One region of the Streptomyces sp. NPDC047081 genome, then DNA from elsewhere that is predicted to be linked to it. Evidence: riboswitches for the same ligand, from Rfam matches in the RefSeq annotation. Region 1 holds a riboswitch; each other region holds the start of a gene.

Region 1 (10,154 bases):
GCCGGCCTGGGAGTAGGCCCAGGAGGTCAGACCCGAGCAGTCGAAGGAGGACGGGCCGGAGGCGCCGTAGACGTAGGGGGAGCCGATCTTGGTCTGGGCGGCCTGGAAGGCGGCAGCCGCACGGCTGGAGGCGGCGGTGCTGTTGCCGAGGTCGACGCGGTCGGCGGAGGAGCGGCTGGCGCGGGCGTCGGCGGCGGCGAGGGCGGCCTTCTCGGCGGCGGTCAGGGAGTTGAGCAGCTTCTGCGCCGAGGCGAGTTTGCTCTGGACCGCGTTCTTCTGCTTGGCCAGTTCGGCCCGGGTGGTGGCGAGGTCCTTGAGCTTGTCGGAGGCCTCGGCGCGCTCCTGGGCGAGGACCCGCTGCTTCTCCTGGATCTTCTTCAGCGCCTCGACCTGCTGGGCGCTCAACTGGTCGGCCGTGGAGGCCTTGTCCAGGTAGTCGTCGGGGTTCGACGACAGGAAGAGCTGGAGGGAGGAGTCGATGGAGCCGGTGCGGTACTGGGCGGCGGCCGCCAGGCCTATGGAGTCGCGCAGCTCGTTGAGCTCCTCCTGGCCGCGGGCGACGTTGTCCTGGATGGTGGAGATCTCCTTCTGGAGCTTCTCCTGCTTCTCCTTGGCGCCGTTGAGCTTCTCGGTGGCCTGCTCGGCCTGCTCGTAGAGCGCGTCGACCTTCGCCTTTACCTCGTCCTTCGACGGCTTCTCGCTCGGCGCGGCGTTCGCGGCCTGGGCGCTGATGGCAACGGCGGCAGCAGCTGCGGTGGTGAGCACGGTCACACGGGCCCGGCTCGGCTGCTTGGGTCGACGATGGGACGCCACGGACGCGGGCTCCTTCTTGAGAGTGATCACCCGTTCGGAGGTTCGAGCCCAGACCCTAGTGACCTTCCTGTGATCAGTTCAAATCCTCAGGAGCAAAATCCTGTCACGCCATGCATTCTTTACACACAACTCACGTGCAGTGATCCCCGACTGACACTACGTTGCGTGACAGACCCCGCGAATTCGGGCATTGCTGCATCTTCCCGGGGGATAACCCCCGGACCCCCAGCAGAAAGACAGGTCGGACCACGCGACCGACTCGGACATGCACGGCAGACCCGAGCAAACCCGTCGCCCTCAACCTCGGCACTCAGGAGGGAAGTTCGACCTTCAGGACAGGCGCTTCAGAAGCATCGCGGAAGCGACCGGTCGGGCACCTGCCCTGGCGACGCCGTCGGCCACCTCACGGTCGGTCGAGGCGACGATGACCGGGCGGCCCGGCGGCTCGGCGCGGACCAGCTGGCGGATCAACTCGTCGGCGGTGACGCCGGGTTTCGAGAACAGCACCCGCACCCCGCGCGGCGGCGCGAGCAGCACCGGCGCGGCCAGCTCGGCCCCGTCGAAGACACACGTGACCTCGGCGCCGGTCTGTGCGGCCAGCTGCGAGAGCTGCCCGAGCAGCCTCAGGCGCTGCTTCTCCAGCGGCATCTGGGGATAGCCGGTCTTCGTGACGTTGTAGCCGTCGACCACCAAGTGCGCCTGCGGCAAGGCCAGAAGCTGGTCGAGAACGGCCGGATCGTGCTCGGACAGCGCCCGTGCGGCGATGTCCTTCGGGGTCATTCGTCCCGGTTCGACCGCATCCACGGTCTCGGCCGGCCGTACGGACACGGGCGGCAACGCCAGCTCCCGGCGCAGCCCTTGGGCCGCGTCCAGAACGGTGTCAAGAAGCAGACGCACGCGCATGTCCTCGACACTGCGCCCCTCCCGCGCTGCTTTGCGCGTGGCCTCCAGCGCCGCCTCGGACTCCCCGAGCCGCGCCTTCAGCCGCCGCGCCTCGCTCTCCGCGGCGGACACCTGGGCCTGCCCCTCGGCGCGCAGGCTCTCCATCTCGCCCTGCACCTTGCGCAGAGCGGCCTCGCCGCGCTTGACGTCACTGAGGGCGGCCCGCAGCTTGCGGTGAAGCGATTCCGCTTCCTTCTTGGCGGCCTCCAGCTCCAGCCGCAGCCGCTCGGTCTCGGCCCGGGTCTGGTCACGGGCGCCGGCGAGCTCCTCGCGCAGCCGCTCCAGCTCGGCCCGGCTCTCCTCGCCGGCCCGCTCGGCGTCGGCGCGCTGGGCCTCCTCGCCGGCCGCGGTCACCAGCTTCACCCAGCCCGTGGGCCGCAGCACATAGGCCGCGGCCGCCACGTCGAGCGGATCCGCGGCCGGGGGCGGCGAGCCGGAGTCGAGGGCGCCGGTCAGTTCCGGCTGGGCCTCTCTCAGCTTCTCCCCGATGCGCTGCCGGAACAGCGGATCGGTCTCCAGCGCGGCCGCCATCGCGTTCCCGGCGAACTTCGCCCGCCGGTTCGGCGCGAACCGGGCGTACTGCCGCAGCTGCGCGGGCAGTTCACCGACGGTCAGCCCGCCGAACCCGTCCGAGACGATCTGCACGACCCTGCGGCGCACGCCGTCGGGCAGCGGACGGTCGAGCACCTCGGCGGCGCCGTCGCCCGGCCCCCCGCCTTGTGTCTCCACCATCCGTCACACCCCATTTACCGTGCGGGGCCGCTCCCTGTCAGGAGCCGGCGCCCGGCCTGTCCACGAGTTCCACCTGATCCACCGCGTTGCACCAGCGGCAGCGCACCGACTCGATGGTCTCACTGACCACCTCGCGCTCCTCGACCTTCGGCTCTCCGGCCAGGTCGAGGTGGACGTACTCGACCACCTTCGACGAGCGGGTCACGTCGAAGCGCGTGAGGTTTCCGCAGAGGGTGCAGCGCCACCGCGTCGAGGCGGTCGGCAGGGGAACCGTCATCGTGACTGTTCGCTTTCCTTCTAGTCTCCGTGACGCGCCAGTTTCCCTGGAGCGTGTGGCCGTAACCCTACGGCCTGGCGGCAACCCGCCGCTGGTCCGTCCCCAGGGCCTGTCCGGCGGATCATGTCGGAGACGCGGGGTATGGCACGCCCACCTGCGGCGTTGTCGTCGGTTACCGATGCTCCGCATCGGCGCCCTCCTCCGCCTTGCAGTCGGACGCACCATACCCCGCTCACCTGCGCCAACAGGCTGCCGCCGATTCCCTCCGACCTGATCCGCCGGACAGGCCCTGGCGGCGAGGCGGTCTGTGACCCTGCGTCCGGTTACGTCATGCTCTGTGTTCATGATCGGCAACTGGAACGCGACCGTCGGCAGAGTGCTCCGCAGACCCTCGGCACCGGTCACGTACGGGCTGATCGCCGTCTGCTGTCTGGCCTTCGTGGCCGGCCCCGCCGGGGGGCTGAATCCGGCCTACGGCTCCGGGGACGCGCTGCTCGCCGCGCAGCGCGCCTACTTCCACCGCTGGGGCGTGGTCCCGGCCGAGCTGTTCGAGGGCTCCGCGCGCGCCGCCCTGACCCCGGCCACGGCCCTCTTCGTCCACGGCAGCTGGGTCCACCTGCTCGGCAACATGCTCTTCCTCTACGTCTTCGGGGTGATGACCGAGGAACGCATGGGCCGTCTCCAGTTCACCCTCTTCTACGTCGGCTGCGGCTACCTCGCCCTGCTGGGGTACGCGGCGGCGAACTCCGCGTCCGAGCAGTCCCTGGTCGGCGCGTCCGGGGCGATCTCGGCGGTCCTCGGGGCGTTTCTCTACCTGTTCCCCGGAGCCAGGGTCACAAGCCTGCTCCCGTTCCTCTTCTTCCTCCCGCTGCGCTTCCCGGCCTGGGTGGTGCTGCCCTTCTGGGCGTCCCTCCAGTGGCTCGCGGCGGGCCGGGCGCCCCAGGGCCCCGGGGTGGCATATCTGGCGCACCTGGTGGGCTTCGGGCTGGGCTTCCTGTACGCGTGGGCCCGATTCCGCCGTACGACTACAGTTGACTCCGCCCCAGCTCCGGCCCCCGAGGGAGAGAACCAGCCGTGATCACCGCGATCGTCCTCATCAAGACCAGCGTGGACCGGATCCCCGAGATCGCGGAGCGGATCGCCGCGCTGGACTCCGTCAGCGAGGTCTTCTCGGTCACCGGCACCTACGACCTGATCGCGATGGTCCGGGTCAAGCAGCACGAGGACCTCGCCGAGGTCATCCCCGGCAGCATCAGCAAGATCCCCGGCGTCGAGGCCACGGACACGCACGTCGCCTTCCGCACGTACTCCCAGCACGACCTGGAGGCGGCGTTCGCCATCGGGCTGGACAGCTAGAGCTCCAGGGCGGCGATCCCCACGGCGGTCGCCACATAGGCGCGGTTGCGCAGGACCACGGGGCTGTGGACGCCGCCGTCGAGCTCGGGGTCGGCGAAGGACAGCTTGCGGAGCTGCCTGCCGTTCGCGTCCACGACGTAGAGGGCGCCGTCCAGACAGACGTAGACGGAGTTCCCGACGACCGTGGGGTCGCTGTGGTCCGCGCCGCCCTGCGGGCTCTCGAAGGCCCACTTCGTCTTACCGGTCGCGGGCTCGATGGCCGCGAGGCGCCCCTGGTCGGTGGTGACCGCGAGGCCGCCGAACCGGACCGAGGTGAAGTACCGGCCTCCGCCCGCGTCGTCGTTGGCGGCGTTCCACAGGACCTTGCCGCTCACGCCGATGCCGTGCAGCGACTCCGTGCCGCCGGATCCCACCACCAGCGTGCTGCCGATCCGGGTGGGCCGCCCGGGGTCCACCCCCGCCGACGCCGACCAGCGCAGCTTCCCGTCCATCATGTCGAAGGCCTGTACGACGTCCCCGAAGGTGCCGACGTAGACCAGGCCGTTGCCCACCGCCGGCTCGCTGGTGGGCGCCGCGTCGGTCCGCTTGTCCCAGACGAGATCGCCGCTCGGGAGGTAGGCCCGGACGCTGCCCTCGTCCGACGTGGCACCGGTCGTGACCAGCAGCAGGTCACCGGCGGTCACCGGGAACTGGCTGCCGCCCCCGTCGATCTTCTTCGTCCAGTGGAGCCGCCCGTTCGGCGTGACCGCGCACAGCTTGGACGCGCCCTCGCCGCCGTCCTCCAGCAGGCAGTACACGCCGTCGTCGGTGGCCACCGGCGGCATCACCGGGCCGCCCAGGTCGACCGCCCACAGCTGCTTCCCGGCGGGGGTCAGCGCGTGCAGCGAGCCGTCCGCGCCCCCGACGTACAACCGGTCGCCGGCGGGCGACACCGCGACACACGCCCCGTGCCGGCCGCCCGCGCGCCCGCCGAGCCCGCCCGCGTCGTACGCCCAGCTCACGCCCGGCGGGAGCGTCGCCCCCGAAGACCGGTCACTGGAGACGGACGTGCCGGGCACACCGCCGGAACCCCCCGACCCGTCGCTTCCGCCCCGGTCCCGCAGCCACAGCCAGCCACCGGTCCCGGCCCCCGCGGCGATGACGGCCCCGCCGGTCAGCACCCTCAACATGCCGCGGCGGGAAGGGCGTTCGGCGGTCGGCACGCCTGCGTCGGCAGTCACATCGGGTATGTCCGTCACCTCGGTGACCGTCATCGGCGCGACGTACTCGACCCGGCTCTCCCGCTCCCCCGAGTCCCGCTCCGGGAGCCAGCGTTCGCGCTCGCCGGCGGGCACGGGGGCCAGGTACCAGCCGGGGCGCAGGCCCTCGCGGAGGGTGTCGGGGGTGTGGCCGGCGGCCGCGGGGACCGCTGGCGGGGCCGGGCGGGCCGCCGGGTCCTCGGCCAGGCAGGCCTCGACCAGGGGCCGGAGCGTGTCCGGTACGCCGGAGAGGTCGAAGTCGCGGGTCAGGATGCGCAGCAGGATCACCGAGTCCTGGCCCTCGCCGAAGGGTTCGCGCCCCGCCGCCGCGTACGCGAGGACCGCGCCCAGCGAGAACACGTCGCTCGGCGGGCCCACCTCCGCGCCGTTGCGGATCTGCTCGGGCGAGACATAGCCGACCGAGCCGACGACCGCCCCGGTGTTGGTCAGCGCGGTCGCCTCCAGCGCCCGTACGATCCCGAAGTCGATGACCCGCGGGCCGTCCGGCGCCAGCAGGATGTTGGAGGGCTTCAGGTCCCGGTGGACCATCCCCTTGGCATGGATCGCGGCGAGCGCCTCACCGAGCGCGGCGGCCAGCAGCCGCACCGCGCGGTCGGGCAGCGCGCCGTGGTCGAGGATCGCGTCCCGCAGGTTCGGGCCCTCGACGAACTCGGTTGCCATCCAAGGCCGTTCGGCCTCGGTGTCGGCGTCGACGACCCGCGCGGTGTACGTCCCCGTCCCGCCGATGGTCTGCGCGGCCCGCACTTCCTGCCGGAAGCGGGCCCGGAAGGTGCGGTCCTCGGCGTGCTCGGCCCGCACCACCTTCACGGCCAGCCGCAGCCCGCCCCGCCCCTCGGCGAGGTACACCTCCCCCATGCCGCCCGAACCGAGCCTGCCCAGCACCTCGTACGGCCCGATCCGCCGCGGATCGTTCGCGCGCAGCGATTCCACCCCGTGCTCCCCCTGTTCAGCGTCCTGCTGCTTGAGGGGGAGCGTATACGTCGGATGTCGTACGGCGCCTCAGACCGCCGGCACGCAACGGCCGTCCTCGGTGCGGTACTGCCACTTCGCGCCGGCCGTCACCAGTTCCCTGACGGCGTTCACGAACCGTTCGACGTGCTCGTCCGGCGTGCCCGCGCCGAAGCTCACCCGGATCGCGTTGAGCGACTTCTCGCCGGGCGCGGCCTCGGGCGCGCCGCACTCGCCCTGGGTCTGCGGGTCGGAGCCGAGCAGGGTCCTGACCAGCGGGTGGGCGCAGAAGAGGCCGTCGCGGACGCCGATGCCGTACTCGGCGGAGAGCGCGGCGGCGAAGTGCGAGCTGTTCCAGCCCTCGACGACGAAGGAGATCACGCCGACACGCGGGGCGTCGTCGCCGAAGAGGGAGAGGACGCGGACCTCGGGGACCTCGGCGAGACCCGCCTTCACCTTCTCGATCAGGTACTGCTCACGGGCCACCAGCGTGTCGAAGCCGGCCTCCGTGAGGGCCTTGCAGGCCGACGCGATGGAGTAGGCGCCGATGACGTTCGGGGAGCCGGCCTCGTGGCGGGCCGCGCTCTCGTGCCACTCCACGTCCACTCCCCCGTCCTCGCGCCGGGTGACCTTGCGGCTGGCGCCACCGCCGACGAGATAGGGGTCGGCGGCCTGGAGCCAGTCGGCGCGGCCGGCCAGGACTCCGGAGCCGAAGGGGGCGTACAGCTTGTGGCCGGAGAAGGCGACCCAGTCGACGTCGAGGTCCTGCACGGAGACCGGGTGGTGCGGGGCCAGCTGGGCGGCGTCGAGGACGATCCGGGCGCCGTGCGCGTGGGCGGCGGCGGCGAGTTCCTTCACGGGCCACAGCTCGCCGGTGACATTGGACGCGCCGGTCACACAGACCAGGGCCGGGCCGTAGGGGTCGCGGTCGGCGAGGGCCTTCTCCAGGGTCTCGACGGCCTGGCGCGGGGTGCGCGGGGCGTTGAGGTAGGTGACCCGGGCGTCCTGCCAGGGCAGCAGGCTCGCGTGGTGCTCGGTCTCGAAGACGAAGACCTGGCAGTCGGCCGGGAGGGCGGCGGCGAGGAGGTTGAGCGAGTCGGTGGTCGACCGGGTGAAGATCAGCTGGTCGTCGGCGCGGCAGTCCAGGAACTCGGCGACGGTCCTGCGGGCGTTCTCGAAGAGGTCGGTGGAGAGCTGCGAGAGGTAGCCGGCGCCGCGGTGGACGCTGCCGTAGTAGGGCGCGTAGGCCGCGACGTCGTCCCAGACGCGCTGGAGGGCGGGGGCACTGGCCGCGTAGTCGAGCGCCGCGTAGGTGACCTCGCCGCCGGTGACGAGCGGGACGGTTACATCACGGCCCAGAACGGGCAGCGGGGCACAAATGGTCCGGGCGGAGGCAGCGGTGGAGACGGACATGGGGAACTCCCGTGAAAAGAGAAAAAGGTGAGATGGGTGTGCGGAGGCGGGGCTCGGCGCCCTATCGCATTCGCTTGCTCACGGAAGACTCCCTCGAACGACCAGGACCCCTGGTTTCGAGAGGGGCCCGCGCTTGCCGTAGACCTCGCTGCCTACGGCCTGGTCTTCACCCGGGGCACCCCGCCACGGACGGAGGGTTGCCGGACAGTCGGCCGGGGCCTCATGACTGTCACTCATGACCTGGTACAGGAACGTACGTGAAGTGATCGCGGTCCCGCAACTCGTGTCCGGATTACGGGACCGCGCCTCACGGCGGTTACGCGTTGCTGGCCGCCACCCAGCGGTCCAGCGCCCGCTTGGCCGACCCGGAGTCGATCGACTCGGCCGCCTTGGCCATGCCGGCGGCGATCTGCTCGGCGAGGGTGCCGGGGCCCGGGTCGAGAGCCACCAGCGCCGCCGCCGAGTTCAGGAGTACGGCGTCGCGGACGGGGCCCGTCTCGCCGTCGAGCAGGCGGCGGGCGACGTCGGCGTTGTAGGCCGGGTCCGCTCCCCGCAGGGCCTCCACGGGGACCAGCTGGATGCCGACGTCCCGCGGGTCGAAGGTCTCCTCGGTGACCTTGCCGTCGCGGACGATCCAGACGCGGGAGGTCGCCGTGGTCGTCAGCTCGTCGAAGCCGTCGTCGCCGCGGAAGACGAGTGAGGAGTTGCCCCTCTCGGCGAACACACCCGCGATGAGCGGGGCCATGCGCGGGTCGGCGACACCGACCGCCTGTGCCTTCACCTTCGCCGGGTTGGTGAGCGGACCGAGCGCGTTGAAGGTCGTCCGGATGCCCAACTGCCCACGCGCGGCGGCCACATGACGCAGCGCCGGATGGAACTTGATCGCGAAGCAGAAGGTGATACCGGCCTCCTCGGCCACCTCGGCCACCCGCTTGGGTGTCAGCTCCAGATTGACGCCGAGCTTCTCCAGGACGTCCGAGGCACCGGACGCGGACGACGCGGCCCGGTTGCCGTGCTTGACGACCTTCGCGCCCGTGCCGGCGATGACGATCGACGACATCGTGGAGATGTTCACCGTCTTCGCGCCGTCGCCGCCGGTACCGACGATGTCGACGGTGCGCCCAGGCACCTCGATCACGTTCGCGTGCTCGTACATCGTGCGGACCAGACCGGTGATCTCCTCGACGGTCTCGCCCTTGGCCCTGAGCGCCACCGCGAACCCGGCGATCTGCGCGTCCGTCGCCTCGCCGCGCATGATCAGGTCCATCGCCCACGCGGTGTCGTCGGCGGACAGGTCGTGGCCGTCCAGCAGGCCGTTGAGCAGCCTGGGCCAGGAACGGCCCGCCGCGGTGTCGCCTCCAGCGGGGGTCACAGCGCTCATAAGGCCGCTCCTGGTCGTCGTAGAACCGGAAAACAGTGGTGAGCCCCACCCTATCCAGCTCAGGGCATGGAGAAGGGCCCCGTCCGAACACCGGACGGGGCCCTTCTGCCGCGCTGTGGCGAGCGCAGCGACAGGTGGGGATCAGTGGTGGCCGTGGCCGCTCGTGATCTCCTTGTACTCCTCGACGGTCGGCTTCGGAATCTGGGACTCCTCGCCGTAGTACGCCTCGCTGAGCTTGGCGCGCAGCTTCTCGGCGCCCTTCACCTTGCGCTCCACGCCGTTCTCGTCGACCGTCGGGCCGATCTCGACCGGCTTGTACTGCTCGTGCGCGGTGAGGGTGTGCAGCGCGTCCTGGCTGAGCGGCTCGTGCACCTCGATGAACTCACCGTGCGGCAGGCGCTTGATGATGCCGGACTCGCGACCGTGCAGCACCTTGTCCTTGTCGCGGCGCTGGAGGCCGAGGCAAATCCGCTTGGTGGCGATGAAGACCAGGACCGGCATCACGAAGAAGGCGACACGCACGAACCAGGTGATCGCGTTGATCGACAGGTGGAAGTGGGTGGCCCACAGGTCGTTGCCGCCACCGATCATCAGCACGAAGTACCAGGAGATCCAGGCGGCGCCGAACGCGGTACGCGTCGGGGCGTTGCGCGGACGGTCCAGGATGTGGTGCTCGCGCTTGTCGCCGGTGACCCAGGACTCGATGAAGGGGTAGACCGCGATCGAGACCAGGACCAGCGGGAAGATCACCAGCGGGATGAACACACCCAGGACGAGCGTGTGACCCCACAGGTTGATCTCCCAGCCCGGCATGACACGGATCAGGCCCTCGGAGAAGCCCATGTACCAGTCGGGCTGGGCGCCGGTCGACACCTGGTCCGGGCGGTAGGGGCCCATGGCCCAGATCGGGTTGATCGAGGCGATCGCCGCGATGGCCGTGATGACGCCGAAGACCAGGAAGAAGAAGCCGCCGGCCTTCGCCATGTACACCGGCAGCAGGGGCATGCCGACGACGTTGTTGTTCGTCTTGCCG
Region 2 (10,154 bases), on a different contig from region 1:
TAGTACGAGGCCACGTCGGCGCCCGGGACGCCGCCCGGGGAGAACATCCGGGTCATCGGCGCCATCACGATCCGGTTCGGGACGGTGAGGCCGTTGATCGTCGTCGGCCGGGAGAGGATCTCGGCGGCGCGGGAGGTCGCGGTGGTCACGTGGGTGGACTCCTCGTTCGGGGGCATTATTGACCGGCTGGTATGTGCACACGCATTGTTGCACCCGCTTAAGCAACCCTCCTATGACCTCGAACACGCCCGAGGGCGGCACCCCCTGTTTCCAGGGAGTGCCGCCCTCGGTGGAACCCGGATCAGCCGGAGGCCGATCAGAAGTCCATGTCACCGCCCGGCATGCCGCCACCGGCGGGCGCGGCGGCCTTCTCCGGCTTGTCGGCGATGACGGCCTCGGTGGTGAGGAAGAGCGCGGCGATGGAGGCGGCGTTCTGCAGGGCAGAGCGGGTCACCTTCGCCGGGTCGATGATGCCTTCCTTGACCAGGTCGACGTACTCACCGGTCGCGGCGTTGAGGCCGTGACCCGGGGTGAGGTTGCGGACCTTCTCCACCACGACGCCGCCCTCGAGGCCGGCGTTCACGGCGATCTGCTTCAGCGGGGCCTCAAGGGCGAGCTTCACGGCCTGCGCGCCGGTCGCCTCGTCACCCTCCAGCTCCAGCTTCTCGAAGACCTGGGAGGCCTGCAGCAGGGCCACGCCACCACCGGCGACGATGCCCTCCTCGACGGCCGCCTTGGCGTTGCGCACGGCGTCCTCGATGCGGTGCTTGCGCTCCTTGAGCTCGACCTCGGTCGCGGCACCGGCCTTGATGACGGCGACGCCACCGGCGAGCTTCGCCAGGCGCTCCTGGAGCTTCTCGCGGTCGTAGTCCGAGTCGCTGTTCTCGATCTCGGCGCGGATCTGGTTGACGCGGCCCGCGACCTGCTCGGAGGAGCCGGCACCGTCGACGATGGTGGTCTCGTCCTTGGTGATGACGACCTTGCGGGCCTTGCCCAGGAGGTCCAGGGAGGTGTTCTCGAGCTTGAGACCGACCTCCTCGGAGATGACCTCGCCACCGGTGAGGATGGCGATGTCGTTCAGCATCGCCTTGCGGCGGTCGCCGAAGCCCGGGGCCTTGACCGCGACGGACTTGAAGGTGCCGCGGATCTTGTTGACGACCAGGGTCGACAGGGCCTCGCCCTCGACGTCCTCGGCGATGATCAGCAGCGGCCTGCCCGACTGCATGACCTTCTCCAGGAGCGGGAGCAGGTCCTTGACGGAGCCGATCTTGGAGTTGGCGATCAGGATGTACGGGTCGTCGAGCGACGCCTCCATCCGCTCCATGTCGGTGGCGAAGTACGCCGAGATGTAGCCCTTGTCGAAGCGCATACCCTCGGTGAGCTCCAGCTCCAGACCGAAGGTCTGGGACTCCTCGACGGTGATGACGCCTTCCTTGCCGACCTTGTCCATCGCCTCGGCGATGAGCTCGCCGATCTGGGTGTCGGCGGCGGAGATGGAGGCCGTCGAAGCGATCTGCTCCTTGGTCTCGACATCCTTCGCCTGCTCGAGCAGGGCACCGGAGACGGCCTCGACGGCCTTCTCGATACCGCGCTTGAGGGCCATCGGGTTGGCGCCGGCGGCTACGTTGCGCAGGCCTTCCTTGACGAGGGCCTGGGCGAGGACGGTCGCGGTGGTCGTACCGTCACCGGCGACGTCGTCCGTCTTCTTGGCGACTTCCTTGACCAGCTCGGCGCCGATCTTCTCGTACGGGTCCTCGAGCTCGATCTCCTTGGCGATGGAGACACCATCGTTGGTGATCGTGGGGGCGCCCCACTTCTTCTCGAGGACGACGTTGCGGCCCTTGGGGCCGAGCGTCACCTTCACGGCGTCCGCGAGCTGGTTCATGCCGCGCTCGAGGCCGCGCCGCGCCTCCTCGTCGAACGCGATGATCTTGGCCATGTGAAGTGGTCCCTCCAGGACTGGGGGTGATTCCTTCGGACCGCGCCCGCGCCCGCGACGGACGGCTCGCACACCTCGTGGTTCCTTGCCCCACCCGGCCTGCGGGCCTCACCGACCCGGTCCTTCTTTGTCACTCTCACCTTCAGAGTGCTAACGCCAATGATTAGCACTCGACCCATGCGAGTGCAAGCGGCTCTCGGGGATCGGCCAGGTCTCCCACGGGCCCCGACGGGCCCTGACGCGCGCCCCGGGCATGCCGAAGGGCTCGTAACCCATGACTCCCCATGGGATACGAGCCCTCCGAAGAAGAACGAAGAACGACGCTGTTACTGCCCGGCGCGTGCTTCAGCTGGTCGCCAGTCGGACCATGTCCGCCTGCGGCCCCTTCTGACCCTGCGAGATCTCGAAATCGACCCGCTGGCCCTCTTCCAGGGTGCGGTACCCGTCCATCTGGATGGCGCTGTAGTGGACGAAAACATCCGCACCACCGTCGACCGCGATGAAGCCGTACCCCTTCTCCGCGTTGAACCACTTGACGGTGCCCTGAGCCATGCCTAACTCCCCTATTACTGGCCCTTGCACAGATCCGCACTTCGCGGATCCGGGTCAGACCTCACCCCCCACGGTTTGGGGGCGTGCGCCGGAACGCGTCGACCGCGGCTGAATGTATCTGTCCAACTGCCGTCTGCAACAGGTCAATCGGACGAGAATTCTGGACGGAACCGGTCCGGAATGTAGTGAGAATTCGCCTGAATTCAGGGCAAGTCGGGCCCCACAAAGGGAACATAAGCCGCAAAAGACCTGCACACTTTGGCTGCTTCTTGTTGCACCCGGAGCCGGTACTCATATGCGTCCGGCATGCGGGAAGCAGCAGGTTCCCCAACTGTACCGTGCTCAACCATGCAGAATTGCCCCCTCCGCTTCTCTCACGGAGGGGGCAATTCGGTGAACTCTTGGTGACCGCCGTTACCGACGGTAATAATCAGCCTCCGGCGACGGCCGGGATGATCGAGACGCCCGCACCGTCCGGGGTCGCCGTCTCCAGCCCCTGCTCGAACCGCACGTCGTCGTCGTTCACGTACACATTGACGAACCGCCGCAGCTTGCCCTGGTCGTCGAGAACCCGGGCGGCGATACCGGTGTGGTTCTTCTCCAGGTCGCTGATGACCTCGGCAAGGGTGGCACCCTCGGCGGAGACCTCGGCCTGGCCGCCGGTGTAGGTACGCAGGATGGTGGGGATGCGGACGTTGACGCTCATGCGAGGCCAGCCTCTCGGAAGGAGTCCAGGTTCGGGCGGATGGTGGCGGTGAGGCCGGTCCCGGCCACCGCGTCGAGGGTCTTCAGGCCGTCGCCCGTGTTGAGGACGACCGTGGTGAGGGTCGGGTCGAGTACGCCGTTCTCGATCAGCTTGCGCGTGACGCCCACGGTCACGCCACCGGCGGTCTCCGCGAAGATGCCCTCGGTGCGCGCCAGCAGCTTGATCGCGTCGACGATCTGCTCGTCGTTCACGTCCTCCACCGCACCGCCGGTCCGGCGCGCGATGTCCAGCACGTACGGCCCGTCCGCCGGGTTGCCGATCGCGAGGGACTTGGCGATGGTGTTCGGCTTCTGCGGCCGGACCACGTCGTGCCCCGCCTTGTAGGCGACCGACACCGGCGAGCACCCTTCCGCCTGCGCGCCGAAGATCTTGTACGGCCTGTCCTCGACGAGCCCGAGCTTGATCAGCTCCTGCAGCCCCTTGTCGATCTTCGTCAGCTGCGAACCGGAGGCGATCGGCACCACCAGCTGGTCCGGCAGCTTCCAGCCCAGCTGCTCGCAGATCTCGTACGCCAGGGTCTTGGACCCCTCCGCGTAGTACGGCCGCAGGTTGACGTTGACGAAGCCCCAGCCCTCGCCGGCCGGGTCGCCGATCAGCTCGGAGCAGAAACGGTTCACGTCGTCGTAGTTGCCCTCGATGCCGACGAGCTCGCCGCCGTAGACCGCGGCCATGACGACCTTGCCCTGCTCCAGGTCGTGCGGGATGAACACGCAGGAGCGGAAGCCGGCCCGGGCGGCGGCGGCACCGACCGCACCGGCGAGGTTGCCGGTGGAGGAGCAGGAGAGGGTGGTGAAGTCGAAGGCGCGCGCGGCCTCGATGGCCTGGGCGACGACGCGGTCCTTGAAGGAGTGCGTCGGGTTGCCGGAGTCGTCCTTCACGAAGAGCTTGCCGGCGTCGACGCCGAACTCGCGCGCGAGGTTGTCGGCCTGGACGAGCTTGGTCCAGCCGGGGTTGATGTTCGGCTTCTCGGCCACGTCGGCCGGAACGGGCAGCAGCGGCGCGTAACGCCAGATGTTCGCGGGTCCCGCCTCGATCTGCTTGCGGAGCTCCTCGGTGTCGTAGGCCGAGAAGTCGTACGCGATCTCCAGCGGGCCGAAACACTCCTCGCAGGCGAAAACCGGACCGAGCGGTACGCGGTGACCGCACTCGCGGCAGGAAAGCGCCGCGGCGGGACCGAGGTCGACGGTGGGGTTCGTGGTGCTTGCAACAGTCTGCGCAGCCATGTGAGGCGAGGCCCTTTCTCCTCATCTTCCTCACGACGCATCTCGCCGTGAGACGGATTTGGCACCTTCCCTAGCCGGGAGCCTCACCACGACGACGTGGAAAGACCGGCTGGAGGGTTGCCGGGGCTTCATCGGGCCGTATCCCTCTGCCCCTCTGGATGAGCGGTATTCGATTGTTCGTTCAACGATCTCGGACATGCGATGGTCATCGACGTTGTTCAAGACTGTAACCGAAGGCCAGGACAGTTGAGATAGTCGTCCGAACCGCGAGACACATGTGAGGAGCCGCCTACGTGCTGGAAGAAGTCGAGCGCTGGCTGAGCACCCGCTCCTGGTCCGTCACAGACCGTCCGCTGCACCAGATCCTCGCCGCCAAGCACCGCTCGGGCCAGACGGTCTCCGTCGTGCTGCCCGCGCTCAACGAGGAGGAGACGGTGGGCGACATCGTCGCGATCATCCGTCACGACCTCATGCAACAGGTCCCGCTCGTCGACGAGATCGTCGTCGTCGACTCCGGGTCCACCGACCGCACCTCCGAGGTCGCCGAGGCGGCCGGCGCACGGGTCGTCCACCGCGACGAGATCCTGCCGCGCATCCCGACGGTCCCCGGCAAGGGCGAGGTGCTGTGGCGCTCGCTGCTGGTCACGAGCGGGGACATCGTCTGCTTCATCGACGCCGACCTGAAGGACTTCTCGTCGGACTTCGTGTCCGGAATCGTCGGCCCGCTGCTCACCGACCCCGGGATCGACCTGGTCAAGGGCATGTACGACCGTCCGCTCGCCGGCGCGGCCGGGCAGGGCGGCCGGGTCACCGAGCTGATGGCCCGCCCGCTGCTGAACATGCACTGGCCGCAGCTGGCCGGTTTCGTGCAGCCGCTGGGCGGCGAGTACGCGGCCCGCCGCTCCCTCCTCGAACAGCTCCCGTTCCCCGTCGGCTACGGCGTGGAGCTCGGCATGCTGGTCGACGCCCTGCACCTCGTCGGTCTCGACGCGCTCGCCCAGGTCGACGTCGGCGTCCGCAAGCACCGGCACCAGGACGGCCAGGCGCTCGGCCGTATGGCGGCGGCGATCTACCGCACCGCCCAGCTCCGCCTGGCCCGCGGCCACCTGATCCGCCCCTCGCTCACCCAGTTCGAGCGGGGCGAGGACGGCTTCGAGCCGCGCACCTATTCGGTGGACACGGAGGAACGGCCGCCGATGGTGGACATCCGGGAGTACCTGGAGAGAAAGGCCGCGTAAGACGGGCGCGACCAGCCCCCACCGGCCCGCGGCCGACGGGGAACGTTTGGGCGGTTGGGTGCCGGGCTAGGGTTCGAGGCATGGCTTCATCGCAGAGCGCCCCCGTGCTGGTCGCGTCCAATCGCGGCCCGGTCTCGTACGAGGTGTCGGAGGACGGCTCGCTGACCGCCAAGCGGGGCGGTGGCGGGCTGGTCTCCGGTCTGTCCGCGATCGGCCCGGACGCGGGCGCGCTGTGGGTGTGCTCGGCGCTGTCCGACGGCGACCGCGAGGCGGTACGGCGCGGGGAGGGCGAGGCCGGCGTACGGATGCTGGACATCCCGGCCGACGTGCACGCGGACGCGTACAACGGCATCGCGAACTCGGTCCTCTGGTTCGTCCACCACATGCTGTACCAGACGCCGCTGGAGCCGGTGTTCGACGCGGAGTTCCGGCGGCAGTGGGAGTCGTACGAGGCCTACAACCGGGCGTTCGCCGAAGCTCTGGCGGAGGAGGCGGCCGAGGGTGCGGCGGTCCTCGTACAGGACTACCACCTGTGCCTGGTGCCGGGGATGCTGCGGGAGCTGCGGCCGGATCTGCGGATCGGGCACTTCTCGCACACGCCGTGGGCGCCGGAGGACTACTTCCGGATGCTGCCCGACGACATTCAGGTGCGGTTGATGGAGGGCATGCTCGGGGCGGACCGGGTGGCGTTCCTGACCTGGCGGTGGGCAACGGCGTTCCAGAAGTGCGCGGACGGGGTCGACGTCGAGCGCTGGGTCTCCAGGTGGCCGTCGGGCGCCCCCAGGACCATCGAGCACCTGCGCGACGGCCGCCGCACCGGCCGGGAGACGCTGATCGGCGTCCACGGGCTCGGCGCCGACGCCGAGTTCCTGCACGCGCGCTCGCACGAGGCGGACGTCGAGGAGCGGATGGCGGCGCTGCGGGAGGAGATCGGCGCGGGGCGCAGGACCATCGTCCGGGTGGACCGGACGGAGCTGTCGAAGAACATCGTGCGCGGGCTGCTGGCGTACCGGCAGCTGCTCGACGACCGCCCCGAGTGGCGCGAGCGGGTCGTGCACGTGGCCTTCGCCTACCCCTCCCGGCAGGACCTCGCCGTCTACCGGGACTACACGGCCGAGGTGCAACGGCTGGCGGAGGAGATCAACTCCCAGTACGGGACGGCGGGTTGGACGCCGGTCGTCCTGCACGTCAAGGACGACTTCGCCCGCTCGCTGGCGGCGTACCGGCTGGCCGACGTGGCGCTGGTGAACCCCATCCGGGACGGCATGAACCTGGTCGCGAAGGAGGTGCCGGTGGTCTCCGACGAGGGCTGCGCGCTGGTGCTGTCGCGGGAGGCCGGGGCGTTCCAGGAACTCGGCAAGGACGCGCTCGTGGTGAACCCCTACGACGTGATCGGCACGGCGAACGCCCTGCACGAGGCGCTGACCATGCCGGTGGAGGAACGGGCCGAGCGCACGAAACGGCTCGCCGCGGCGGCGACGGCGCTGCCACCGGCGCAGTGGTTCCTGGACCAGCTGAACGCCCTGGTGGATCAGCCGAGTTGAGCCGCCAGAGCGGTCAGTAGGCGTACGACCCCCTCCGGCCCCTCCACCACCAGGTCGGCCCGCTCCCGCAGCTCCGTCACCTCGTCGCTGCCGCTGCACACCAGCAAGCCCGGCACGCCGTCCGACCGCAGTTTCTCCACCGCCGCGAACGCCGGGAGGTCGCCCAGGTCGTCGCCGGCGTAGAGGACCGCCGTCGCGGCCGTTTCGCGGGCGTGGTCCAGGAGGGCGACGCCCTTGTCCATGCCGGGTGGGCGGAGTTCCAGGACCAGGCGGCCCGGTTCGACGATCAGGCCGTGGCGGGTGGCCAGGTCGGTGAGGGGCTCGCGGAGGGCGTCGAACGCGGCCTGCGGGTCGGTCGCCCGGCGGGTGTGGACGGCGACCGCGCGGCCCTTCTCCTCGATCCACGTGCCCTGCCAGGCCCCCACCCGGTCCAGGAACCCGGGCAGTTCGGCGCGGACCGCGGCGACCCCGGGGTGCGGCGGGGGAGCCGTGACCTCGCCGCTGACCGCGTCCCAGCGCTCGGCGCCGTAATGCCCGAGGACGGTGAGGTGCTCCAGGCCGGGCACGCCCGCGAAGCCCCCGTGCCGGACGGCGACGCCCGCCGGGCGGCCGGTCACCACGGCGACCGAGGCCACCTTCGGGGTGAGCCGCGCCAGCGCGGGGACCGCGTCCGGATGGGCGCGGGCCTGTTCGGGGTCCGGCACGATCGGGGCGAGGGTGCCGTCGAAGTCGAGGGCGATCACCGACCTGCCGGGGTTGGCCAGGATCGCGTCGAGTCCGTCACGGCCGGCCCGGGTGGCGGGCGTCGGCAGGGGGTCCGTGTCCGTGTCATGGGTGCCCATACGGCGACCCTAACGGTCACCCCTGCGCCGCTCCCGCACCCTTCTCAGCCTGTTCACCGTCACCGGGTCGTGGGCCAGCGCCCGCTCGTCGTCCAGCAGCGCGTTCAGCAGCTGGTAGTAGCGGACCGGAGCCAGCCCCAGCTCCTCCCGTATCGCCCGCTCCTTCGCGCCCGGGCCCGTAAACCCCCTGCGCTCCAGTGCGAGTACGGCCCGCTCCCGCTCCCCCAGCTGCTGCTCCTCTTCCATGTCACGAACCGTAGCGCCCACCACTGACAGTCACCCCTCCGGAGGAGCGGGAGGCTACTGCCCGCTCTCCGCCATGGACGCCGTGGACTGCAGCTGCGCGAGCGTCGCCGCCGGGCTGCCGTTCGCGGTCACCGCCTGGCCTATCCGCTTCTTCACCGCCGCGCTCACGGCCGCCCACGAGGTCTTGTCCACCGGCGGCAGCTCGGACTGCGGCAGCTCGTCCAGGAACGGCTTGAGGTCGGCGTCCTGCTTGGCCGAACTCATCGTCTCGGACGCGGAGTTGGTGACCGGCAGGAGGTCGTACTCGCGGGAGAAGTCGAGGACGTTCTTCTCGTCGTAGACGAAGTCGAGGAAGTCCCCGACCTGCTCGGCGTGGCCGTTCTTCTTGAAGGCCATCATCCAGTCGGCGACGCCCATGGAGTTCTTGGTCGCGCCGTCCACGCCGGGCATCGGGACCATGCCGAACTTGACGCCCTTCTTCGCGGCGATCTTCATCAGCGAGGGGTGCCCGTTGAGCATGCCGACGTCACCGCTCGCGAAGGCGGCGAAGGCGGCGGCGCGGTTGAGCTTGCCGGGGGCCACCGGCCCCGTCAGCCCCTTGTCGACCAGGTCGTCCTTGAGCCAGGTGAAGGTGTCGACGTTCTGCGCGGAGTCGATGCCGTACGTGCCGACGGTGTCGGTGTAGCCGCCCCCGCCGCTCAGCAGCCACTGCATCGTCTCGGCCTGCGCCTCCTCGGGCCCGAGCGGCAGTGCGTACGGGTACTTCACGCCCTGTGCCTTGAGCACCTCGGCGTCGGCGGCGAGCTGCTTCCACGTGGTCGGCGGGGTGAGCCCGGCCTTGGTGAAGAGGGTCTTGTTGTAGAAGAGCAGCCGGGTGGAGGCCGCGAACGGCATGCCGTACTGCACGCCCTTCACCTGCCCCGCCGTGGCCAGCTGGGAGGCGAAGTCGGCCTGGGTGCTGATGGAGAGCAGATCGTCGGCCGAGTAGAGCAGGTCCTTGGCCGCGTAGTCGGCGTACGCGCCGATCTGCGCCATGTCCGGCGCCTTGCCGGCGTCGACCATCTCCTTGACCTTGCGGTCGACGTCGGTCCACGAGTAGACGGTGACCTCGACCTTCACGCCGGAGTGCGCGCTCTCGTACTCCTTGACGAGCTTGTCCCAGTACTTCTGGGAGGCGTTGGCAGCGGAGTCGCCGTAGTCCGCCGCGACCAGTCTCAGCGTGACGTCCCCCGAGCCGCCGGTGACGCCGCAGCCGCCGAGGGCCGCCGTCATCCCCAGCGCGGACATCACCGCGACCGTTCCCGTCCTGCGCCGCCGCACCACGTCACGTCCCAACTGTCTCGCCGTTCAATATGTGGACGCCATAAGGTCTACACCACGTAAGTGGACTAGACCTCTCGCGGGTCGGCGGGCCACACTACACCCGTGAGACATGTCATCGCCCTCGATGTGGGCGGCACCGGGATGAAGGCGGCCCTCGTCGGCGCCGACGGCGAGCTGCTGCACCAGGCCCGCCGCGCGACCGGCCGCGAGCGCGGGCCGGAGGCGGTGGTCGGGTCGATCCTCGACTTCGCGTCCGAACTGCGCGCGTACGGCATCGACCGCCTCGGCGAGCCCGCGGCGGCGGCCGGCGTCGCCGTGCCCGGCATCGTCGACGAGGAGCGGGGCGTCGCCGCGTACTCGGCCAACCTGGGCTGGCGCGACGTACCCCTGCGCGACCTGCTCGCCGACCGCCTCGGCGTACCCGTCGCTCTCGGCCACGACGTCCGCACCGGCGGGCTCGCGGAGGGCCGGATCGGCGCGG
Region 3 (10,154 bases), on a different contig from region 1:
GCCCGCCCAGATTCCCGGCTGGTCGGCGGCCAGGAACACCACGAGGGGCCGCGCCCACTCGCGCAGGTCCCGGCTGCGGTAGACCATCGTGCCGACGCCCTCCACGCCCGACACGGACGGCTCGTTGGACGTGTAGAGGTGGTAGGTGCGGGTCTCCTCGTCGGCCACGACGAAGGGATCGTGCAGCGGCATCCCGGGGAGCCGTATCGGCTCGGTCTCGGTCACGGCCGCAGAATACGGGGCCGAAATCCCGGACCCGTTCGGCCCCGTCGCCCGCACCCGCCTCGCCGCGCGGCCGGTCACTTGTCGAGGCCGGCGCTGAAGAAGTCGACGAGCCGGTCGACGGCGGGGTCGATGTACTCGCGCTTGTCGTACAGGTCGACATGGCTCGCGCCCTTGATCCAGTGGATCTCCGCCGGGCCGGTGGCGCGCCGGTGGGCCTCCAGGCCCATCCACGCGGTGACGGCGTGCTCGCCGAGGATCTGCAGGACCGGGCGCGGGCCGATCAGCGGAACGGCGTGGAAGACGTCGCTGGACGCCATCCTGTCGATGCTCTCCCAGGCGAGGAACTTCGCCGAGCGCTCGTGGAAGCCACGGGGACCGCAGTAGTACTCCCAGCCCTCCACGCCGTGCTCGCCGCCGAGCGCCCCGGCCTCCTCGGCGGTCGCCGGGAACATGGTCATCACCCCCGGGTCCTCGCCGTTCGCGGCCTCGGTGCGGGCCCGGGCGGAGGCGTCCAGCAGGGAGCGGAACACGGCCGGGTCCTGGGTGCCGTCGGCGCCGTGGCGGAACTGGCGGGCGGGTTCGGCGGTGCACACCGTCGCCACGGCCCGGACCCGGGGGTCGCCGCCGGTCGCGGCGAGCGAATAGCCGCCGGAGGCGCAGATGCCCAGCAGGCCGATCCGGTCGGCGTCCACCTCGGGCCGGGTGGTGAGGAAGGAGACGGCGGCCTTGAAGTCCTCCACACGCTGAGCCGGGTCCTCCAGACCGCGCGGCAGACCGCCGGACTCACCCTGGTGGGCGGCGTCGAAGGCCAGGGTCACGAACCCCCGCTCGGCCATCAGCCGTGCGTACGTGCCGGACGTCTGCTCCTTCACCCCCGTACCGGGATGACCGACCACCAGCGCCGGAAGCGGACCCGAGGCCGGAGAGTCGGGGGTGTACAGGTGCCCGGCGAGCGGAATGCCGGCGCTGTCGAACGTGACGATGGTCCTGGCCATGAGAACAACTCCCTGGAGACGGAAACGGCGTGAAGCGAGAGCACCGGCGGCGGACTCGAAGCCCGCACCCCACCGGGCACACCTCAACGTTCCGACACCCTCGGCAAGGGCGGGAGAGCCAGGTTTCTGCCTGGGAAAGGACTTGCCCCCTCAGACGTACGCCGTGGTCGTCGCCGTGGCGGGACACTGGAGGGCATGACTTCGGGCATGACTTCGGACTCCGACCCGCGTGCGCTGGGCGCCTTCCTCAAGGCCCGCCGGGCCCAGCTGACCCCGCGGGAGTGCGGCCTTCCCGAGACGGACTCCACCCGCAAGGTCGCCGGACTGCGCCGCGAGGAGGTCGCCCGCATCGCCGCCATCAGCGTCGACTACTACACCCGGCTCGAACAGGGCCGCGTCCGCGCCTCCGCACCCGTGCTGATCACCCTGGCCCGGGCCCTGCGCCTCGACGACGACCAGCAGCGGTACCTCTACGAACTCGCCGGCCGGTCCGACGCCCGGCCGCGCCGCCGCAGGCCCGCGGAGCGCCTGCGCCCGGCCATGCGCCGGCTGCTCGACCAGCTCTCCGAGACCCCCGCACTCGTCCTCGGCAAACGCCTCGACATCCTCGCCTGGAACCCCACCGCCACAGCCCTGTACACCGACTTCGCCGCCCTCCCGTCGGACCGGCGCAACTACCTCCGGCTGCTGTTCACCGACCCGACGGTCCGGCAACTGCACCGGGACTGGGCCGCGGACGCCCGGGACGCCGTCGCCGCGCTGCGCATGGAGGCCGCGGGCGACCCCGACGATCCCGACCTCGCGCGGCTCGTCGGCGAACTCTCGCTCCAGGACCCCGACTTCCGCACCTGGTGGGCCGAACACCGCGTCAACAGTGCCAGTTACGGCACCAAGCACTACCGCCACCACCTGGTCGGCGACCTCACCCTCGACTGCGACACCTGGAGCAGCCCGGACGGCTCCGGACAGCGCCTGATGGTCCTGACCGCCGAGCCCGGCAGCCCTTCGTACGACGCCCTGCGCTTCCTCACCTCGTGGACCACCCGGCAGCCGGACACCGACCCGACGCGCTGACGGTCCGGGCCCGGCGAAAGACCTCAGCGCGGGCGCAGTACGTCCGACACCGCCAGTGCCATGTGCAGTTCAGGCGCTGGTGGACGGTCTCCCGGGAGAGGTCGCCGCGGCGGGCGGTGGTGGTCTTGCCGGACGTGGGCCTCGCCTGGGCGGCCGCGGTGGAGAACAGTACTTCCGGGGAAGGAGAACCGGCATGACATCCCTGAGTGGCGTACCGAAGCAACTGTTCATCGGCGGCACCTGGCAGGACGCGGCGGACGGCACCACCATGCCCGTCGACGACCCGGCGACCGGCGAGATCCTCTGCCATGTCGCCGACGCGGGCCCCAAGGACGCCCGGCTCGCGGAGGACGCGGCCGTCGCGGCACAGCCGGAGTGGGCCCGTACGGCGCCGCGTGCGCGCAGCGAGATCCTGCGCCGCGCCTACGAGATCCTTCTCGCCCGCACCGACGAACTCGCCCTCCTGATGACGTCCGAGATGGGCAAGCCGCTGGCCGAGGCGCGGGGTGAAGTGGCGTACGCCGCCGAGTTCTTCCGCTGGTTCTCGGAGGAGGCCGTGCGCATCGACGGGGACTTCGGCATCCTCCCCGACGGCCGCAACCGCATGCTGCTCTCCCGCCGCCCGGTGGGCCCCTGTCTTCTCGTCACGCCCTGGAACTTCCCCCTCGCGATGGGCACCCGCAAGATCGGCCCGGCGATCGCGGCGGGCTGCACGATGATCCTGAAACCCGCCCCGCAGACCCCGCTCTCCGTGCTTGCCCTGGCCGCGATCCTCCAGGAGGCGGGTCTGCCGGACGGTGTCCTGAACGTCGTCACCACCTCCCGCGCCGGCGACGTCTGCGAACCGCTCCTGCGCGGCGGCCGTATCCGCAAGCTCTCCTTCACCGGCTCCACGGCCGTCGGCCGCCTCCTGCTCGCCCAGTGCGCCGACACGGTCGTACGGACCTCCATGGAACTCGGCGGCAACGCGCCCTTCATCGTCTTCGACGACGCCGACCTGGACGTGGCCGTGGACGGCGCGATGACCGCCAAGATGCGCAACATGGGGGAGGCGTGCACGGCCGCCAACCGCTTCTTCGTCCACCGCTCGGTGGCGGAGGAGTTCGCGGGGCGGCTGGCCGAGCGGATGGGCGCGCTCGTCGTCGGCCCGGGCACACGGGACGGCGTCGACGTCGGCCCCCTGATCGACACGGCGGGCCGCGCGAAGGTGGAACAACTGGTCGAGGACGCGGTGGGCCGGGGCGCCCGCGTCCTGGTCGGCGGCCGCACGCCCGAGGGCCCCGGCTGCTTCTATCCGCCGACGGTCCTGACGGACGTGTCCCCGGACAGCGACCTGATGGGCACCGAGATCTTCGGCCCCGTGGCCGCGATCCTCACCTTCGAGGAGGAGGACGAGGTACTGGCCCGCGCCAACGACACCCCCTGGGGTCTGGTCGGTTACCTGTTCACCCAGAACCTGGACCGGGCCCTGCGGGTCAGCGAGCGCATGGAGGTGGGAATGGTGGGCCTGAACACGGGCCTGGTCTCCAACCCCGCGGCTCCCTTCGGCGGTGTCAAGCAGTCGGGGCTGGGGAGGGAGGGCGGCCGGCTCGGGATCGACGAGTTCCTGGAGTACCAGTACCTGGCGATTCCGGTCAGGTGACGCGGCACGGTCGCGCGGTGTACGACGCGGCGACGCCGGCCCTGCGGGTCAGCACCAGCTGACGGACCGCGGGCCGGCCGGGATCCGGGTCCCCGGCCGGCCCGTTCCTTCCCGTGGGGGAAGACCTATCGGCGGCCCGCGCGACGGCGGCGCCCGACCAGGACCGCGCCCGTGCCGACACCGACGGCCACGACGGCCGCGCCCGCGATCGGCAGGGTCGAGCCGGAACCGGTGCTCGCCAGGTCGCCGTCCGTGGTGGCGCCCGTACTGCCGGAGGCCGATGAGCCGCTCGTCGTGGAGCCGCCGGTCGAACCGGAGCCGCCCGTGGACGACCCGCCGGAGGCCGAGGAGCCGTCACCGCCGGTCGACCCGCTGCCGCCCGTCGACCCGCCGCCGGTCACGTCGAGCGTGATGTCGGCCGTGTCGTTCGCCTTGTCGGTGTCGAAGGGCCGGGACGGACCGGCGAGCGACACGGAGCCCCCGGCACCGTCGGTCCCCGACACCGCCTTGTCGATCCGCAACTTGAAGGTGTACGTCTCCCCGTCGCCCTCGTCCTCCCAGGACTGGCTCGTGCCGCACTCGTAGCTTCCGGCCTCCACCTTGTCGCAGAAGCCGTCCGCCTTCGTCACCGTCGTACCGGACGGCACTTTGATGCGGACCTTGGTCACCGAGACCCCGCCGTCCCGCAGCACCCACGCAGGCCCCGCGTTCGTGAACTTCACCGTGAGCGGCACCGTGTCCCCGACCGCGCCCTTCAGCTCCGCCCCCGTCACCCGGAAGTCGGCCGTGTTGTCCGCCGTCACCTTCACGTCGGCCGCGTCCCAGTCGGGGTGCGAGCCGTCGCGCGGCCCGGCCGGAGTGGCGTCGGGCTGCTCAACGAGCTTGACCGCGGGGCCCGTTCCGCGCACCGGCGCGCTCGCGTTCTCGTCGGGGGAGGGCTCGCCGGTCTCCACCGTCACGCGCAACCGGTCGTACAGCGCACGGTCGAGCGCCCTGAGCGCCAGCGGCTGCTCGGGCGCGTAGACGGCCCCGGGCTCCACGGTCTGGTCGAACTCGCAGATCGCCTCGGACTTGCTCGGTGCCTCGTCGTAGGAAGGCACCTCGTAGCGAAGGCAGTTGGCGGGCAGCTCGGTGTGGCTCAGGCCGCGCGTGACGGAGTACGTCAGCCAGACCTTGTCCGCCGCCGCGGTGCCCGTGTTGGTGAAGGCGACCGGCACCTCGAAACCGTTGCCCGGCCTCACCCCGTCGACCGCGGGGATCTTCGCCAGGGTCACCTCGGCCGTGGAGGCGTCGTCGGCGGCGGCCGGCACGGCGCCCAGGGCCAGTACGGCGACGGCACCGAGCGCGCCGGCGGTCTGGCGGAGCGGACGGAGGCCGGAAGAGCTCTGGAGCATGGGGGGTCCTCGGAGGTGAAGCGTCGGCGTCGGGCGGACTAACTGCTGGGGAACGCGAGTTCCGCAACAACAGACAAGCCCTGACGCGGAATGGTTGCACCGGGGAAGGAAGTGGCGGCTGTGGTCCGAGAGGCGGCTGTCCATGCGGCTGTCCGCGATGCGGGACGGCCCTCTTGACGCCGTCCCCACCTCGATCGACACTCCCAGAGAGGAATCCTAGTGAATAGGTAGGGAAACATGAGGCGCCTTGAGTCGGTCACCGTCCCAGTGAGCCGTTCGCCTCTTCTGACCTCCCGCCGTCACATCGATCTGCAGCGTGTCTGCAGCGCGATCGACCTCCAGGGCTGAGCCGCGCCCATCCCGAGCCGACGGACGCCTTACGAGGGTGTCGTCCCGTCCGGCCCGCACGGGTGAGCCCTGCTCCCTCGCCCGACGTCGCTACCGCCGCGCGTACGTCCGCGCCCGCTCCCGGGGAGAGTCATGACCGTCACACCACTGGCCGCCCACGCAGCCGACCGGCCCGCGCCCGCCTTCCGCGGCCGCATCGGCCGGGACGCGCGCAGCGGCCACTACGCCGTGCCGGGCCGCTACCGGCTCCATCTGTCGACCGCGTGTCCCGACGGCCTGCGCATCGCCGTCACCCACGCCCTGCTCGGCCTGGACACCATCTGTCCGGCGACCCTCCTGCCCGCCGTCCCCGACTGTGCCGAGGGCGGCCACTCCGTCCTCCGTCCGCTGTACGAGGCCACCGCCCACCGGTACGCCGGGCCGGCCGTCGGACCGGTGCTCAGCGACGACTGGTCCGGCCGGATCGTCAGCACGCACACGCCGGACATCATGCGCGACCTGGCCCGGCGCTTCGGCGGCGAGCGGCTCTCGCTGTACCCGTGCGGGGCGGAGTCGGAGATCGAGGCCGTGGAGCGGATGTGCGCGGAGGGGATCGAGGAGGCGGCACAGCGGGCCGGGTCGGCCGGCGGGGAGCCAGTGGTATGTGACATGGCACTGGGCACACTGCTGGAAACCCTCGGCGCCCTCGACCGCTGGCTCGACGGCCGCACCTACATGATCCGCGACGAAATCACCGCCGCGGACGTCGAGTTGTGGGTCGCGCTGGTCCAGCTCGACACCGTGCACCGCAACCACCTCGACGCCGCCGCGGTGCAGCGCATCGCCGACCACCCCGCCCTGTGGGCCTACGCCCGCCGGCTCACCGCCCACCCGGCCTTCGGCGGGCACCTCGACCTGCCCGGCATCGAGCGCCGCCACCACGCCCGCTGCCAGGGCCTGGAGGCCGCCGGAGCCGCCGTCCAGATCCTGGACTGGGCCACCCACGCTGCGGACGGCAAAGGCGCCGGACCGCAGGTCGACCGGCCCTGAGCCTGTCCATCAAGTGGACGACCATTGACATACGTTCGGGCGATTGGCTTCACTGCGACCCAGAACGGTCATGAGTGTCAGCGACAAGCCCTGGCTTGCTGACCGGCAACCCTCGCACGCGGTGGGGTGCCCCAGGTGACGACCGGACCGGATGACGTTTCGGTAAGCGCGAGTGGCCCCAGGGGCCGGAAGAGCACGGTGACGGACATGTACGCAGCCTCCAGGACGGCCACGCGCCGCGCCGAGGGCTGCGTACGGCCGTACGCGAAGGTGCTCGTCGCGGACCGGAGCGTCGATCTGCTCCGGGTGAGCAGCGCACTGTGTACCGCACCGGGCCGTGCCCGCTGTCGGGGCTGACGTCTCCTCCCAGCCCCCGCGTTCCTGACGAACACCGCGCCCGCGGTGTGCCGTTGTCCGCCCAGCTCCCGGTGCCCGTGCGTCGCGTCCTGCACTCGTAGTACGCCGACTTCGCCGTGTCCGGGGGTCGACCGACCTTGCCGGAGCCCTCCATGACCGAACCCCCAGGCACCGCCGTGTCCCTGACCGAGGCACCGCCGCCCACCGACGTACCGTCAAAGCCCCTTGCCGCACAGCGAGTTCTGCCGTTGCGGCGGCCCGGGCGGTGGATCGCCACCGCCGTCGTCCTGGTCCTGGCGGCCCAGTTCGTGCACGGCCTGGCGACCAACCCCTTCTACCAGTGGGACCGCTTCGGCTACTGGTTCCTGCGCCCGACCATCCTCGACGGCCTGCTCATCACCCTGGAAGTCACCGCCTACAGCGCGGTGTTGGGCCTTCTCGGCGGCATCCTGCTCGCCCTGGCCCGGCTCTCCAGGAGCCCGGTGCTGCGGGCGGTCAGCTGGACCTATGTGTGGGCGCTGCGCTCCATCCCGCTCATCGTCGTCCTGCTCTTCCTCTACAACTTCTCGGCCCTGTACAAGACGTTGAGCGTCGGCGTGCCCTTCGGACCGGCCTTCTTCTCCTTCGACGAGTCGAAGCTCGCCACCGACATGGTCATCGCCGTGATCGGCCTCAGCCTCAACGAGGCGGCCTACGCGGCCGAGGTGGTCCGCGGCGGCATCCTCTCCGTCGACCAGGGCCAGCACGAGGCGGCCGCCGCCCTCGGCCTGCCCAAGGGCTACCAGTTCCGGAAGATCGTCTTTCCGCAGGCGCTGCGGTCGATCACCCCGAACTACGTCAACCAGCTGATCGGCCTGATCAAGAGCAGCTCACTGGTCTTCTACGTCTCGCTGCTCGACCTGTTCGGCGTCGCCCAGTCCATGGGCGCCACCTACCCCGGCGACGTCGTACCGCTGCTCCTCGTCGTGACCGTCTGGTACCTGATCCTCACCAGCGTCGTCTCCGTCGTCCAGTTCTACGTCGAGCGGTACTACGCCCGGGGCGCCACGCGCTCCCTGCCGCCGACCCCGCTCCAGAAGCTGCGGGCCGTCCTGGCCGACCTGCGCGCCCGCATCCGCCGGGAGGCCGCCGTATGACCGCCACCACGCTCGACACCGGAGCCGCCACCGTCGAGGTGCGTGACGTGCACAAGTGGTACGGCGCCCACCGCGTCCTCAACGGAGTCGACCTGACCGTCCGCCCCGGCGAGGTCACCGTGATCCTCGGCCCGTCCGGCTCCGGCAAGTCCACCCTGCTGCGGGTCATCAACCACCTGGAGAAGCCCGAGATCGGCCATGTCAGCCTCAACGGCGAGCTGATCGGCGTACGCCGGCAGGGGGAGCGGCTGAAGGAGCTGAGCGAGCGGGCCATCCTGGCGCAGCGCGGCCGGATCGGGTTCGTCTTCCAGAACTTCAACCTCTTCCCGCACCTGACCGTCCTCGACAACGTGGCCGCCGCCCCCGTCGCCACCGGGAAGCTGACCAAGCCCGAGGCCCTGGAGCTCGCCCGCGAACTCCTCGGCCGGGTCGGCCTCGCCGACAAGGCCACCGCCTATCCACGGCAGCTGTCGGGCGGCCAGCAGCAGCGCGTGGCCATCGCCCGGGCCCTCGCCCTGCGCCCCGGCGTCATCCTCTTCGACGAGCCGACCTCGGCCCTCGACCCCGAGCTCGTCGGTGAAGTCCTGTCCGTCATCAAGGACTTGGCGACCAGCGGCACCACCCTCGTCATCGTCACCCACGAGATCGGCTTCGCCCGCGAGATCGCCGACCGGGTCGTCTTCATCGACGACGGCCGCATCGTCGAGCAGGGCCCGCCCTCCGAGGTCCTCGACAAGCCACAGCACGAGCGGACCAGGGACTTCCTCAGCAAGGTCCTCTGACCGACCGTCAACTTCCTTTCCCCGCACCACCGTTTCTCTCATCTCCTAAGGAACAGCCATGCCCACCCACATCTCCCGACGCAGCCTGATACGCGGCATCACCGCGGCGACCGCCGTCGCCACCCTCGCCACCGGGCTCGCCGCCTGCGGTGGGGACAGCGACGCCGCGACCAAGACGTCCGACGCCACCGGCACGGTCACCGTCGGTCTCGTCTCCAACGGCGCCGCCAAGGAGACCACCCTCAAGGTCTCCGAGGTCAAGTCCATCAGCGCCCAGCTGCCCGCCGCGATCAGAAAGAGCGGCAAGCTGGTCATCGGCTCCGGCACCCTGCCCTCCGGCTCCCCGCCGCTCGGTTTCATCGGCAGCGACCAGAAGACGCTGACCGGCTCCGAGTCCGACCTGGCCCGCCTGGTCGCCGCCGTGTTCGGCCTCAAGCCCGAGGTCAAGCGGTTCACCTGGGAGAACCTCTTCGTCGGCATCGACAGCGGCAAGGTGGACGTCGGCTTCTCGAACATCACCGACACCGAGGAGCGCAAGCAGAAGTACGAGTTCGCCTCCTACCGCAAGGACGACCTCGCCTTCGAGACGCTCAAGAGCTCCAAGTTCAGCTTCGACGGCGACTACGAGGCCCTCGCCGGCAAGACGATCTCGGTCGGCGCCGGCACCAACCAGGAGCGCATCCTGCTGGAGTGGAAGTCCAAGCTGGAGAAGGAGGGCAAGAAGCTCACCGTCAAGTACTTCCAGGACAGCCCGAGCATCTACCTGGCCCTCAACAGCGGCAAGATCGACGCCTACCTGGGCCCCAGCCCCAACCTCTCCTACCACGTCACCCAGACCGCGAGCACGCCCAACCCGACGAAGATCGCGGGCCAGTACTCCGGCGCGGGTGCCGACCTCCAGGGCCTGATCGCCGCGACCGCGAAGAAGGGAAGCGGCCTCGCCAAGCCCCTGTCCGAGGCGATCAACTACCTGATCGAGCACGGCCAGTACGCCCAGTGGCTCAAGGCCTGGAACCTCTCCAACGACGCCGTCGCCAAGTCGGAGATCAACCCGCCCGGCCTGCCCCTCGACAACTCCTGACCCGCCGTCACGCGCCGGGGCTCCGCCGCCGACCCGCGGCGGAGCCCCACCCTGGAGACCGTCACACCATGTCCACCGTCAGCATCGAAGC

Evidence for each region. A riboswitch is a leader RNA that binds a small molecule or an ion and turns the genes downstream of it on or off. The one in region 1 is predicted to bind S-adenosylmethionine.
Region 2: it holds a riboswitch for S-adenosylmethionine, as region 1 does, so the genes downstream of both, thrC (threonine synthase) here and ABZ848_RS40930 (aminotransferase class V-fold PLP-dependent enzyme) in region 1, are expected to answer to the same signal.
Region 3: it holds a riboswitch for S-adenosylmethionine, as region 1 does, so the genes downstream of both, ABZ848_RS16850 (amino acid ABC transporter permease) here and ABZ848_RS40930 (aminotransferase class V-fold PLP-dependent enzyme) in region 1, are expected to answer to the same signal.

Annotation. Positions count from the first base shown of each region.
Region 1 covers NZ_JBEYUY010000032.1:64,059-74,212, forward strand. The annotation lists gene ABZ848_RS40900 (NlpC/P60 family protein) at 1-813, opposite strand, end outside; gene ABZ848_RS40905 (NYN domain-containing protein) at 1,144-2,487, opposite strand; gene ABZ848_RS40910 (hypothetical protein) at 2,525-2,764, opposite strand; gene ABZ848_RS40915 (rhomboid family intramembrane serine protease) at 3,108-3,842, shown strand; gene ABZ848_RS40920 (Lrp/AsnC ligand binding domain-containing protein) at 3,839-4,120, shown strand; gene ABZ848_RS40925 (serine/threonine-protein kinase) at 4,117-6,309, opposite strand; gene ABZ848_RS40930 (aminotransferase class V-fold PLP-dependent enzyme) at 6,379-7,740, opposite strand; SAM riboswitch class IV at 7,865-7,981, opposite strand; gene trpD (anthranilate phosphoribosyltransferase) at 8,057-9,121, opposite strand; gene ABZ848_RS40940 (cytochrome bc complex cytochrome b subunit) at 9,263-10,154, opposite strand, start outside.
Region 2 covers NZ_JBEYUY010000011.1:68,999-79,152, reverse strand. The annotation lists gene ABZ848_RS22175 (NADH:flavin oxidoreductase) at 1-149, opposite strand, end outside; gene groL (chaperonin GroEL) at 317-1,939, opposite strand; gene ABZ848_RS22165 (cold-shock protein) at 2,285-2,491, opposite strand; gene ABZ848_RS22160 (MoaD/ThiS family protein) at 2,922-3,197, opposite strand; gene thrC (threonine synthase) at 3,194-4,480, opposite strand; SAM riboswitch class I at 4,499-4,645, opposite strand; gene ABZ848_RS22150 (glucosyl-3-phosphoglycerate synthase) at 4,774-5,718, shown strand; gene ABZ848_RS22145 (trehalose-6-phosphate synthase) at 5,799-7,262, shown strand; gene otsB (trehalose-phosphatase) at 7,250-8,104, opposite strand; gene ABZ848_RS22135 (DUF3263 domain-containing protein) at 8,114-8,350, opposite strand; gene ABZ848_RS22130 (extracellular solute-binding protein) at 8,405-9,637, opposite strand; gene ABZ848_RS22125 (ROK family protein) at 9,776-10,154, shown strand, end outside.
Region 3 covers NZ_JBEYUY010000007.1:365,552-375,705, forward strand. The annotation lists gene ABZ848_RS16815 (glycoside hydrolase family 43 protein) at 1-192, opposite strand, end outside; gene ABZ848_RS16820 (alpha/beta hydrolase) at 300-1,220, opposite strand; gene ABZ848_RS16825 (helix-turn-helix domain-containing protein) at 1,428-2,294, shown strand; gene ABZ848_RS16830 (NAD-dependent succinate-semialdehyde dehydrogenase) at 2,497-3,936, shown strand; gene ABZ848_RS16835 (hypothetical protein) at 4,062-5,330, opposite strand; gene ABZ848_RS16840 (putative leader peptide) at 5,568-5,678, shown strand; gene ABZ848_RS16845 (glutathione S-transferase C-terminal domain-containing protein) at 5,811-6,707, shown strand; SAM riboswitch class IV at 6,774-6,882, shown strand; gene ABZ848_RS16850 (amino acid ABC transporter permease) at 7,217-8,200, shown strand; gene ABZ848_RS16855 (amino acid ABC transporter ATP-binding protein) at 8,197-8,982, shown strand; gene ABZ848_RS16860 (transporter substrate-binding domain-containing protein) at 9,041-10,063, shown strand; gene ABZ848_RS16865 (GNAT family N-acetyltransferase) at 10,132-10,154, shown strand, end outside.